One region of the Caproicibacterium sp. BJN0003 genome, then DNA from elsewhere that is predicted to be linked to it. Evidence: predicted binding sites of a transcription regulator. Region 1 holds the regulator's gene; the other holds the start of a gene.
The links. The regulator HrcA, encoded in region 1, represses chaperone genes, less so after heat shock. The targets are predictions, from matches to a motif close to TGTTAGCACTCNNNNNNNNNGAGTGCTAACA.
Positions count from the first base shown of each region.

Region 2: the regulator HrcA is predicted to act here: its motif matches at 2,555-2,585, upstream of htpG (molecular chaperone HtpG).

Region 1 covers NZ_CP111108.1:2,318,278-2,322,900, reverse strand. The annotation lists gene dnaK (molecular chaperone DnaK) at 1-532, opposite strand, end outside; gene grpE (nucleotide exchange factor GrpE) at 631-1,212, opposite strand; gene hrcA (heat-inducible transcriptional repressor HrcA) at 1,244-2,269, opposite strand; gene hemW (radical SAM family heme chaperone HemW) at 2,468-3,583, opposite strand; gene pth (aminoacyl-tRNA hydrolase) at 3,580-4,182, opposite strand; gene OP489_RS11520 (ribose-phosphate pyrophosphokinase) at 4,278-4,623, opposite strand, start outside.
Region 2 covers NZ_CP111108.1:545,962-550,584, reverse strand. The annotation lists gene OP489_RS02675 (GyrI-like domain-containing protein) at 1-540, shown strand, start outside; gene htpG (molecular chaperone HtpG) at 620-2,524, opposite strand; gene OP489_RS02665 (cation diffusion facilitator family transporter) at 2,737-3,924, opposite strand; gene OP489_RS02660 (FumA C-terminus/TtdB family hydratase beta subunit) at 3,957-4,490, opposite strand; gene ftsZ (cell division protein FtsZ) at 4,589-4,623, opposite strand, start outside.

The DNA of each region.
Region 1 (4,623 bases):
AGACATCAAAAGTGCCGCCGCCGAGGTCGTAAACCATGATCTTTTGTTCCTGCCCTTTATCAACGCCATAAGAAAGCGCTGCTGCGGTTGGCTCGTTGATGATACGTTTTACATCGAGGCCTGCAATTTTGCCGGCATCTTTTGTAGCCTGACGCTGTGCATCACTAAAATATGCAGGAACGGTGATAACTGCGCTGGTGACCGGCTGGCCAAGATAAGCTTCGGCATCAGCCTTCAGCTTTTGCAGAATCATTGCGCTGATTTCCTGAGGGGTATACTGTTTATCATCAATTTTTACTTTGTAGTCGGTGCCCATGTGGCGCTTAATAGAAGAAACGGTGCGCTCCGGATTCGCAACAGCTTGACGTTTTGCGGTTGCGCCGACCATGCGCTCGCCGTCTTTTTTAAAGCCGACAACGGAAGGGGTTGTACGTCCGCCTTCGGCATTTGCGATGACGACTGGCTCACCGCCTTCAATAACTGCAACACAGGAGTTTGTAGTGCCTAAATCAATACCAATTGTTTTACTCATATTTGTTACCTCCAAATCAATGTTTCGGTGTAAATGTTTTATTTAAATCTGCATGAAATCCATGCGGAAGGACAAAAGAAAAACTAGGGTTTCCAAAATCAATTGGCAACCTGAACCATCGCGTGACGAACAATACGGTCACCCAGTTTATAACCGGGCTGAAAAACTTCTGCAATGACATTTTCTCCAAGATCGTCACTTTCAATGTGAGAAACGGCATTGTGATATTCGGCATCAAATGGATCGCCTTTTTTGCCCATGGGTTCAACTCCAAGCTTTTTAAGTGCGGATTCCATTTGCTTTTGAACCATCTCAATCCCTTTGCGCAGGTCTTCTATGGAACAGTCTTTCTGACTGAGAGCTCGCGTCAGGTTATCGGCTACCGGAAGAAATTCCAAAACCGTCGCCGCAGTTGCATCGGCATAAGCCGTTGCTTTCTCGCGTTCGGTGCGTTTACGATAGTTATCGTATTCTGCGGCCGTGCGCAGCAGAATGTCTTTTTGCTTTTTAAGCTCCGCCTGCGCTTTTTCCAAAAGTTTTGCAGGATCCTCCTGTGGATTTTCCACTTTTTCTTCGGGCTTTGACTCAGCAGGTTCCTTTTCTTCCACCTTAGTTTTTTCAGCTTTTTCTTCCTGTGGCTTCTCTTTTTGCTTCTCTTGGTTGTCTTCTTTTTTATTCAAGATGATGCCCCCTATCTTTTTGACTCTAAAGTCATTGTAATTTCATTAATTCCGTGAGCATTCGTCCTACACTGTCGGAAAGGTACGAAAGACTCCCGAGAAGGCGCTTGTAATTCATACGCATGGGCCCTAAAAGTGCGATTGCTCCGGCAGGCGTTCCATTGATTGCATAGTGGGAAATAATTAGCGCCATGCTGTCAAGTGCCGGAACCCCGATCTCTTTTCCAATCAAAACCCGGTCACCGGGTTCAATCAGCAGGCGGTAAACTTCGTCTTGCCGCGCTAAAAATCCCATCACTCGGCGAAGATCCCCTTCTCCAACCTCGGGATAATAGAGCAGATTCGTTTCTCCATCCATGCGAACGTCAGCTCCCATTGCTTCGCGGGCTACTTCTAACAATGCCATCAATGCACTGCTCATCAGCATACCGACATTCCCCATGGAAGCCGCCAAAGATTGGATAAAAGCAGGCGTAATTTTGCGAATTGGCATGTTTACAAGCTTTTCATTAAAAACTCGAAAAAATACCCGCAAAATTTCAGGGGAAAGATCAAACTCACAATGAAAAACCCGTGTGTGCATGGTACCGTTGCTGGTCATCAAAATGACCATTGAGGTGCGACGGCTTGTCTGAACAAACTGAACTGCCCGAACAACTGCATCCCGTCCGCTGGGGGTAATGGAAATTGCCGCTAAACGGGTCATTCCAGAAAGTGCTCGTGAAACACCGTCCAAAAGTTTTTCCGGGTCATAGGCGCTGGGGAGAAGCAAAGCATCAATAAAATGCCGCTCATCCGGAGTGGTGGATTCCGGTTCAATTAAAGAGTCCAGATAAAAACGATATCCGGATTCACTGGGAACCCTTCCGGCGGAAGTGTGTGGCTGTTCCAAAAGACCCATTGCGGAAAGCTCACTCATCTCGTTGCGCACAGTGGCAGAGGAAACCGGAAACTCAAGCATCTCACACAGCACTTTGCTTCCGACCGGTTCACCGGTTTCAGTATAAAGTTCAATGACCGCTGTTAAAATTTTTTGCTTGCGTGGGCTGAGTTCCATGAAGATCACCTCTTTTGACGAGTTAGCACTCTATAAGATCGAGTGCTAACTACATTTATAAATGTACCATTACTTTGCCCCAGTGTCAATAGGGTATTTGTAAAGAGATTATGAATTGTCAAAAATTTTTACAAAAAACTAGAAAAAGGGGCCGGCAAAAAAATTGCCAGTCCCTTTTTAGAAAAGTTATTTTAAGATTTATAATGCTTCCAGCAAGGTTTCGATCAAAGAATTTGAAACCAAAAACCCCCGCGGCGTCAGTGAAAGTGATTCAGGTGACTGCGTTAAAAGCCCGGCTTTTTGGTAAGGAATCGCTGCTTCACGCAGAGAGCTTGGGATTCCATGAGAAAAGCGGCTCAGACAATCTTTTTCAGTTAGTCCTTTGCAGAGGCGCAGACGCAAAAGTGCATATTCCGAAAAACTGCCGGCAGGGATTACACGATCGGTTTCTTCTATAGGTGGTTCTCCCATCAGAAATCCCCGCAGAGAACGCGGCCAGTAAAATCGTTTTCTATTATAATAGGAAGAAGCAGAAGGACCAAGCCCAAGATATTCTTCCTGATTCCAGTATTTTAAATTGTGGCGGCTTTCATAGCCCGGCTTTGCAAAATTCGAAATTTCATATTGGGAAAAACCTGCATTTTTTAATTCTTGGCAGGCAAGAAGATATCGTTCACAGTTTTCTTCTTCTCCGGGAAGATTTAAACTGTTTCGATTTTTAAAAAACAACGTGCCCGGTTCGATTTGCAAAAGATAGGCGGAAACGTGAGAAGCACCATTTTCTTGGCAGAATCGAATGCTTTCTTTTAAAGAATCGTCGGTCTGTCCCGGAAATGCCAAAATCAAATCAAGAGAAATATTTTGAATTCCGGCGCGTCGTGCTTCTGCCATGGCGGAAGCAGCCTGTTGAGGCGTGTGTCGGCGCCCGAGAAAAGAAAGTTCTTTAGAATTTGCGGACTGAAGCCCTAATGAAATACGGTTGACACCTGCCTCAAAAAGAGGTGGGAAAAAATCGGGCGGAATTTCTCCGGGATTAACTTCCACCGTGATTTCAGCATCGGTAAGACCAAATTCGGTTCGGGCAGTATTTGTTAGACGGCAGAGCCGCTCAGCCCCTAAAAGGCTGGGGGTTCCGCCTCCAAAATAAAGCGTGTCGCAGAAAAAATCCGGGTGCTCTTTTTTCCATTTTTTCATAGTGAAAATCAAAAAATCCGTATAGGATTCCATCTGCTCTTCTGTTGCCCGCAGAGAAAAGAAATCGCAGTAAGGGCATTTTTGAACGCAAAAGGGCACATGCAGATAAAGCCCGTTCATCCGTTATAGCGATTCATCGCTTCGTCAATTTTGTCATTTACCATAAGAGCAGCTGCGGCCGCAGCGTTTTTGGTGCTTTCGTCCATCAGTTTCATTTCGTCTGTTGAAAAGTGGCTAAGGACCCAGTCTGCTAAATCCCACTGCGGATTCGGCTTTTTCCCTACGCCGATTTTAATGCGTGGAAATTGATCACTGCCGGAGAGATACAAAATGTTTTTCATGCCGTTGTGTCCGCCGTCGCTGCCCTTGCGCCGAATTCGAAGATGCCCGCAGGGGAGAGAAATATCATCAAAAAGCACAATCACTTTTTCGGGAGGGAGCTTATAAAAGCGCATGGCTTCGGTGACACTTTGACCGGAAAGATTCATAAAAGTGGAAGGCTTTAGAAGAAGCACTTTTTTACCGCCGAATGTTGCAGACGTACAAAGCCCCTTAAATTTTAGGCGGTCAAGTTTTACACCCGCGTCATCAGCAATTTTGTCAATTGCCATAAATCCGGTGTTATGGCGTGTCCCTTCATACTCTTTGCCGGGATTGCCAAGCCCCACCAGAAGATATTCAATGGAACCAATAGCTTCCGGAGATTTTTGAAAAAACATCGGGGAAAATCCTCCTTTAAAAAGATGAAAAGAAGGGGCCGCCGCCCGGGAGGCCAGCAGTCCCTTCTCTATTTTGAATTTTAACAAGCCGGATTTCAGATAAACATAGGGGAAACCGGTTTATCTTCATAGATGCGCTCGATTGCTTCTGCAAAAGTCGGAGCGGTCGGCAAAAGTGTAATTTTGTCCAGCTTCTTTTCAGGAGGCAGCGGAACTGTATCCAAAAGGACAACTTCGTCAATGACCGAATCCTGGATTCTCTGAATTGCGGGGCCGGAAAGAACACCATGAGTTGCACAGGCGGTAACGGAAAGTGCACCATGCTCCATAATTGCTTTTGCAGCATTGCAGAGGGTACCGGCAGTATCGATCATATCGTCGACCAGGATGACTTTTTTACCCTGAACGGAACCGATGATGTTCATAACTTCGCAGACATTG
Region 2 (4,623 bases), 690 kb from region 1:
GTTCGTGGAAAAGGGAACCCAAACGAAGCTGACGGAGAATATAAAGCTGCCATGAGCCTGCTCTATGGAATCGCTTTCACGATCAAAATGAGCAAAAAAAGCGGTCACGTCTTGGATGGCTATTTTGACTATGTGGTACCACCCTTAGAAGGCTTTTGGTGGCAGGACAACATCAGTGGAATCGATTATCTTCATAAGGAAACCTATCAATGGATCTCTCTCATTCGCCTGCCTGATTTTGTAAAAAAATCAGATTTTGACTGGGCAGTCGCAGAAGCTTCGCGAAAAAAGAAGGCTGATTTTTCCAAAGCAGAATTTTTAACCTACCATGAAGGCCTTTGCGTACAGTGTATGCATATTGGTCCTTTTGATGACGAACCGAAAACGATTGCTTTGATGGAACAATTTGCGAAAGACCTGGGATATGTGATTGATATCACGCCTTCCCGTTATCATCATGAAATTTATTTGAGCGATGCAAGAAGATGCGATCCACAAAAACTTCGGACTGTGATTCGGCATCCGATTAAAAAGCCTTAGGAGGCCAGAAAAAGGGCGGCGGAAAATTTTCCGCCGCCCTTTTTCCAGCTTCTTTTCTTATTCTGCGATTCTGTTATTTTTAAACCATCAGATCACAAATGGCATTACTAAATGCCACCGGATCAGAAATCGGGACACCCTCGATCAAAAGCGCCTGATTATAAAGCAGTTTAGAATATTGCTTAAGCTTTTCCGGATCCTCTTTATAAAGTTCCTGCAGCTTTGTGAAGACCGGATGATTTGCGTTGAGCTCCAGTACACGCTGTGCCTTTACATTGCCTTTTTCCTCTCCGGGCATAGAATTCAGCACTTTTTCCATTTCAATTGACAGAGCGCCATCTGTAGAAAGGCAAACCGGATGACTCTTTAATTTTTGCGAAACAATGACCTGCTTCACTTCATCTCCAAGATCATCTTTCATCGTATTGAGCAGATCTTTGTTTTCTTCGACCAGCTTTTTGGCTGTCTCTTTTTCTTCCTCTGTCTCCAAGCCGAGATCATTGTCGGAAACGGATTTAAATTCTTTATCATTATATTTTGCAAGAATCTTGAGTGCAAACTCATCGACGCCCTCAGTCAGATACAAAATCTCATAATCTCTGTCTTTTAACGCTTCTGTCTGCGGCAACAGATCCACCTTTGCAACGCTGTCTCCGGAAGCATAATAAATATACTTCTGATCTTCTTTCATTCTGGAAACATATTCCTCGAGTGTAACCATCTTTTTCTCTTTACTGGACCAGAACATCAACAGATCCTGCAAAAGTTCTTTCTGCTGACCAAAGTTCGCATAGACCCCATATTTTAGCTGCAGTCCAAAAGCTTTAAAGAATTTCTCATAATTTTCACGGTCATTCTTGAGCATATTCTGCAACTCTTCTTTGATCTTTTTCTCAAGGCGTCCTTCAATTAATTTTAGCTGACGGTCATGCTGCAGCATCTCACGCGAAATATTAAGTGACAGATCCTGACTGTCTACAAGGCCCTGCACAAAACTAAAGCAGTCCGGCAGCAGATCCGCGCACTTATCCATAATCAAAACGCCGTTAGAATAAAGCTGCAGTCCCTTTTCATAGCTCTTGCTGTAATAATCATAGCTCGCGTGACTCGGGATAAAGAGCAGAGCATCATAAGTAGCAGTTCCTTCGGTACTGCTGCGAATAATCTTGAGCGGCTTTTCATAATCGAAAAATTTATCCCGATAAAACTGCTCATACTCTTCGTTTGTCACTTCATTTTTATTTTTGCGCCAAATCGGCACCATGGAATTAAGTGTCTCGAGCTCCGTATAGGTCTCGTATTCCGGTTCGGCATCCTTAGGCGCATCTGCCGGCTTCTCTTTCATACGGCTCTTCTGGAGCTCCATCTTAATCGGATAGCGAATATAATCGCTGTATTTTTTCACAAGACGTTTAATCGTAAATCCGTCAAGATACTGGTCATAGGATTCTTCTTCTGAATTCTCGGGCAGCAAATACAAGGTAATTTTTGTGCCGCGCCCTTCTTTTTCACAGGAGTCAACTGTATATCCCTCTACGCCGCTGCTCTCCCATTTCCATGCCTCGTCGCTGCCATAAGCCTTGCTCTCTACCACTACTTTAGAGCTAACCATAAACGCCGCATAGAATCCAACACCAAATTGTCCGATAATATCAATATTATCGGATTTTTCATTGTTTTTCTTAAAATCAAGCGAACCGGATTTTGCAATCGTGCCCAGATTGTTTTCCAGCTCTTCCTTCGTCATACCGCAGCCATTATCTTCAATCGTCAGCGTACGATTTTCTTTGTCTGCTGTAATTCGAATCTCAAAATCGTCTCTGGAAAGACCCGTATCGCCATCCTGCAGCGTCTTATAATAAAGCTTGTCAATGGCATCACTCGCATTACTGATTAACTCTCGTAAAAAAATCTCTTTGTGCGTATAAATAGAATGAATCATCAGATCCAAAAGCCGTTTTGATTCTGCCTTGAATTGCTTCATGATCGATCAACCTCTTCTTGCTTATTTTAATTTTAGCACTCTTTGCCTTTAAGTGCTAAATTATTGTAGCGCAAATTTCCTTATTTTTCAATGAATAAATTATGAATTTTCCATTTTGTAACAATCCTCTTTAAATAAACGCCAAAAGCAAAAAAGGAGGGTCCCTAAATAAAAAAGCAGGCAGCAAAAAATGCTGCCTGCTTTTTGGCTTTTTATTCTTCCGGTGCATCTGATGGAATATAATTATGATCTACTGTAATCACGGCTCGATACTTTGGATCGAGTCCCTCAACCATTTTAACAACTTGATCATGTAAAACATCATCTTTTGTAGAAAATCCAAATGGGACACAAATATCGAAAAGTACATTGCTGTGAGTTGTCCCCCAAACTACACGGAAATCATGCATTGTAATCTCTGGTGAAAGTAAGTGCAGAGCGTCTTTTACGCGCTCTTTCAGCTGGTTGGTCCTCTCATCGTTCGTCACGATAGGGTCCATATGGATCACTAGCTGAATCCCCATTTCCGAATGAAGATCTTTTTCAATATTGTCGATCATATCATGACTTTTCATAATATCCGCTCGAGCATCCACTTCACAGTGTACACTCGCAAAAATATTTCCGGCGCCATAATTATGCACTGTTAAATCATGCATTCCCAAAACACCTGGGTATGCCATAATCCGATGATAAATTTCATCGACCATTTCTTTGCTGGGAGCAACCCCTAAAAGCGGATTGCTCGTATCTCGAATCAGATGAATTCCTGTCAAAAAGACCATAATCGCAACTACAAGGCCCATATAGCCATCTAAATTAAATCCAGTCAGCGCCGTAAGAGCCATTCCAAGAAGAATCGCCGACGTAGAAATTACATCGTTACGACTGTCTACAGAATTTGCTAAAAGTGCTTCTGAAGAAATTGCCTCCCCCATCGAACGATAAAATAAACACTGCCACAGCTTTATCAAAATAGAAATAACCAAAACAGCAACCGTCAAAAAGCTAATCTCTGCTGGTTCCGGAGAAATAATCTTCAAAACAGACTCCTGTCCCAGTTGAAATCCCAACGCTAAAATAACAAAAGAAACAATCATTCCACTGATGTATTCTATTCTCTCATGCCCAAATGGATGCTCCTCATCAGCCGGCTTTTCTGCCAATTTAAACCCAACCAAGGTTACGATTGATGATGCGGAATCTGAAAGGTTATTGACAGCATCAGCCACCACGGCGATACTGTGAAAAAGTGTTCCTGCGATAAACTTTAAAGCAGAGAGCAGCAGATTCGTTAAAATGCCCACTAATCCGGCAAATTTTCCGTAGCTTGCTCTAACCTTCATATCTGAGGTATTTTGATAATTTTTAATAAAATGCCGAATTAAAAACTGGATCAAATCAATCGCCTCACAACGAATTCAAAAATCATTTAGGGCCTTTTAAATAGATTCCCGCCATGACAATCAATTGCTGTAATCAGCGGAAAATCTTCTACTTCTAGACGTTTAATACTCTCACAGCCCAAATCATCAAAAGCAATCACATCTTGCTTTTTGATACAGCGGCAAGCAAGTGCTCCTGCTCCGCCGATTGCACAAAGATAGACTGCCTGATTCCGGCAGATTGCTTCGCATACTTCCGGACTGCGGCCGCCCTTTCCAATCATACATTTAAGCCCCAAATCGAGCAGACGTGGAGAAAAGACATCCATCCTGGTGCTGGTAGTTGGTCCACAGGAACCAGTCGCTAAGCCTTCCGGAGCAGGCGTTGCACCCGCATAATAAATAGTCGCCCCCAGAAGTTCAAACGGAAGCTTTTTCCCCTGATTGATCAAATCGATCATCCGCTTATGGGCTGCATCGCGAGCCGTATAAATAATACCGCTTAAAAGCACATTATCTCCTGCATGAAGAGTCGGAGCTAGTTTGACCATTTGTTGTGCATTAATCCTGATTTTTTCCATTTTATAATCTCTCCTCTTCGAAAATTCAAATTAAAATATAGGATAGAGAAAGGAGACGGACGCGAAAGCGCCCGTCTCCGAAAGATTCTCAAAAGCTTTTATTTACGATTGAAGATTGACATGATATCCACAT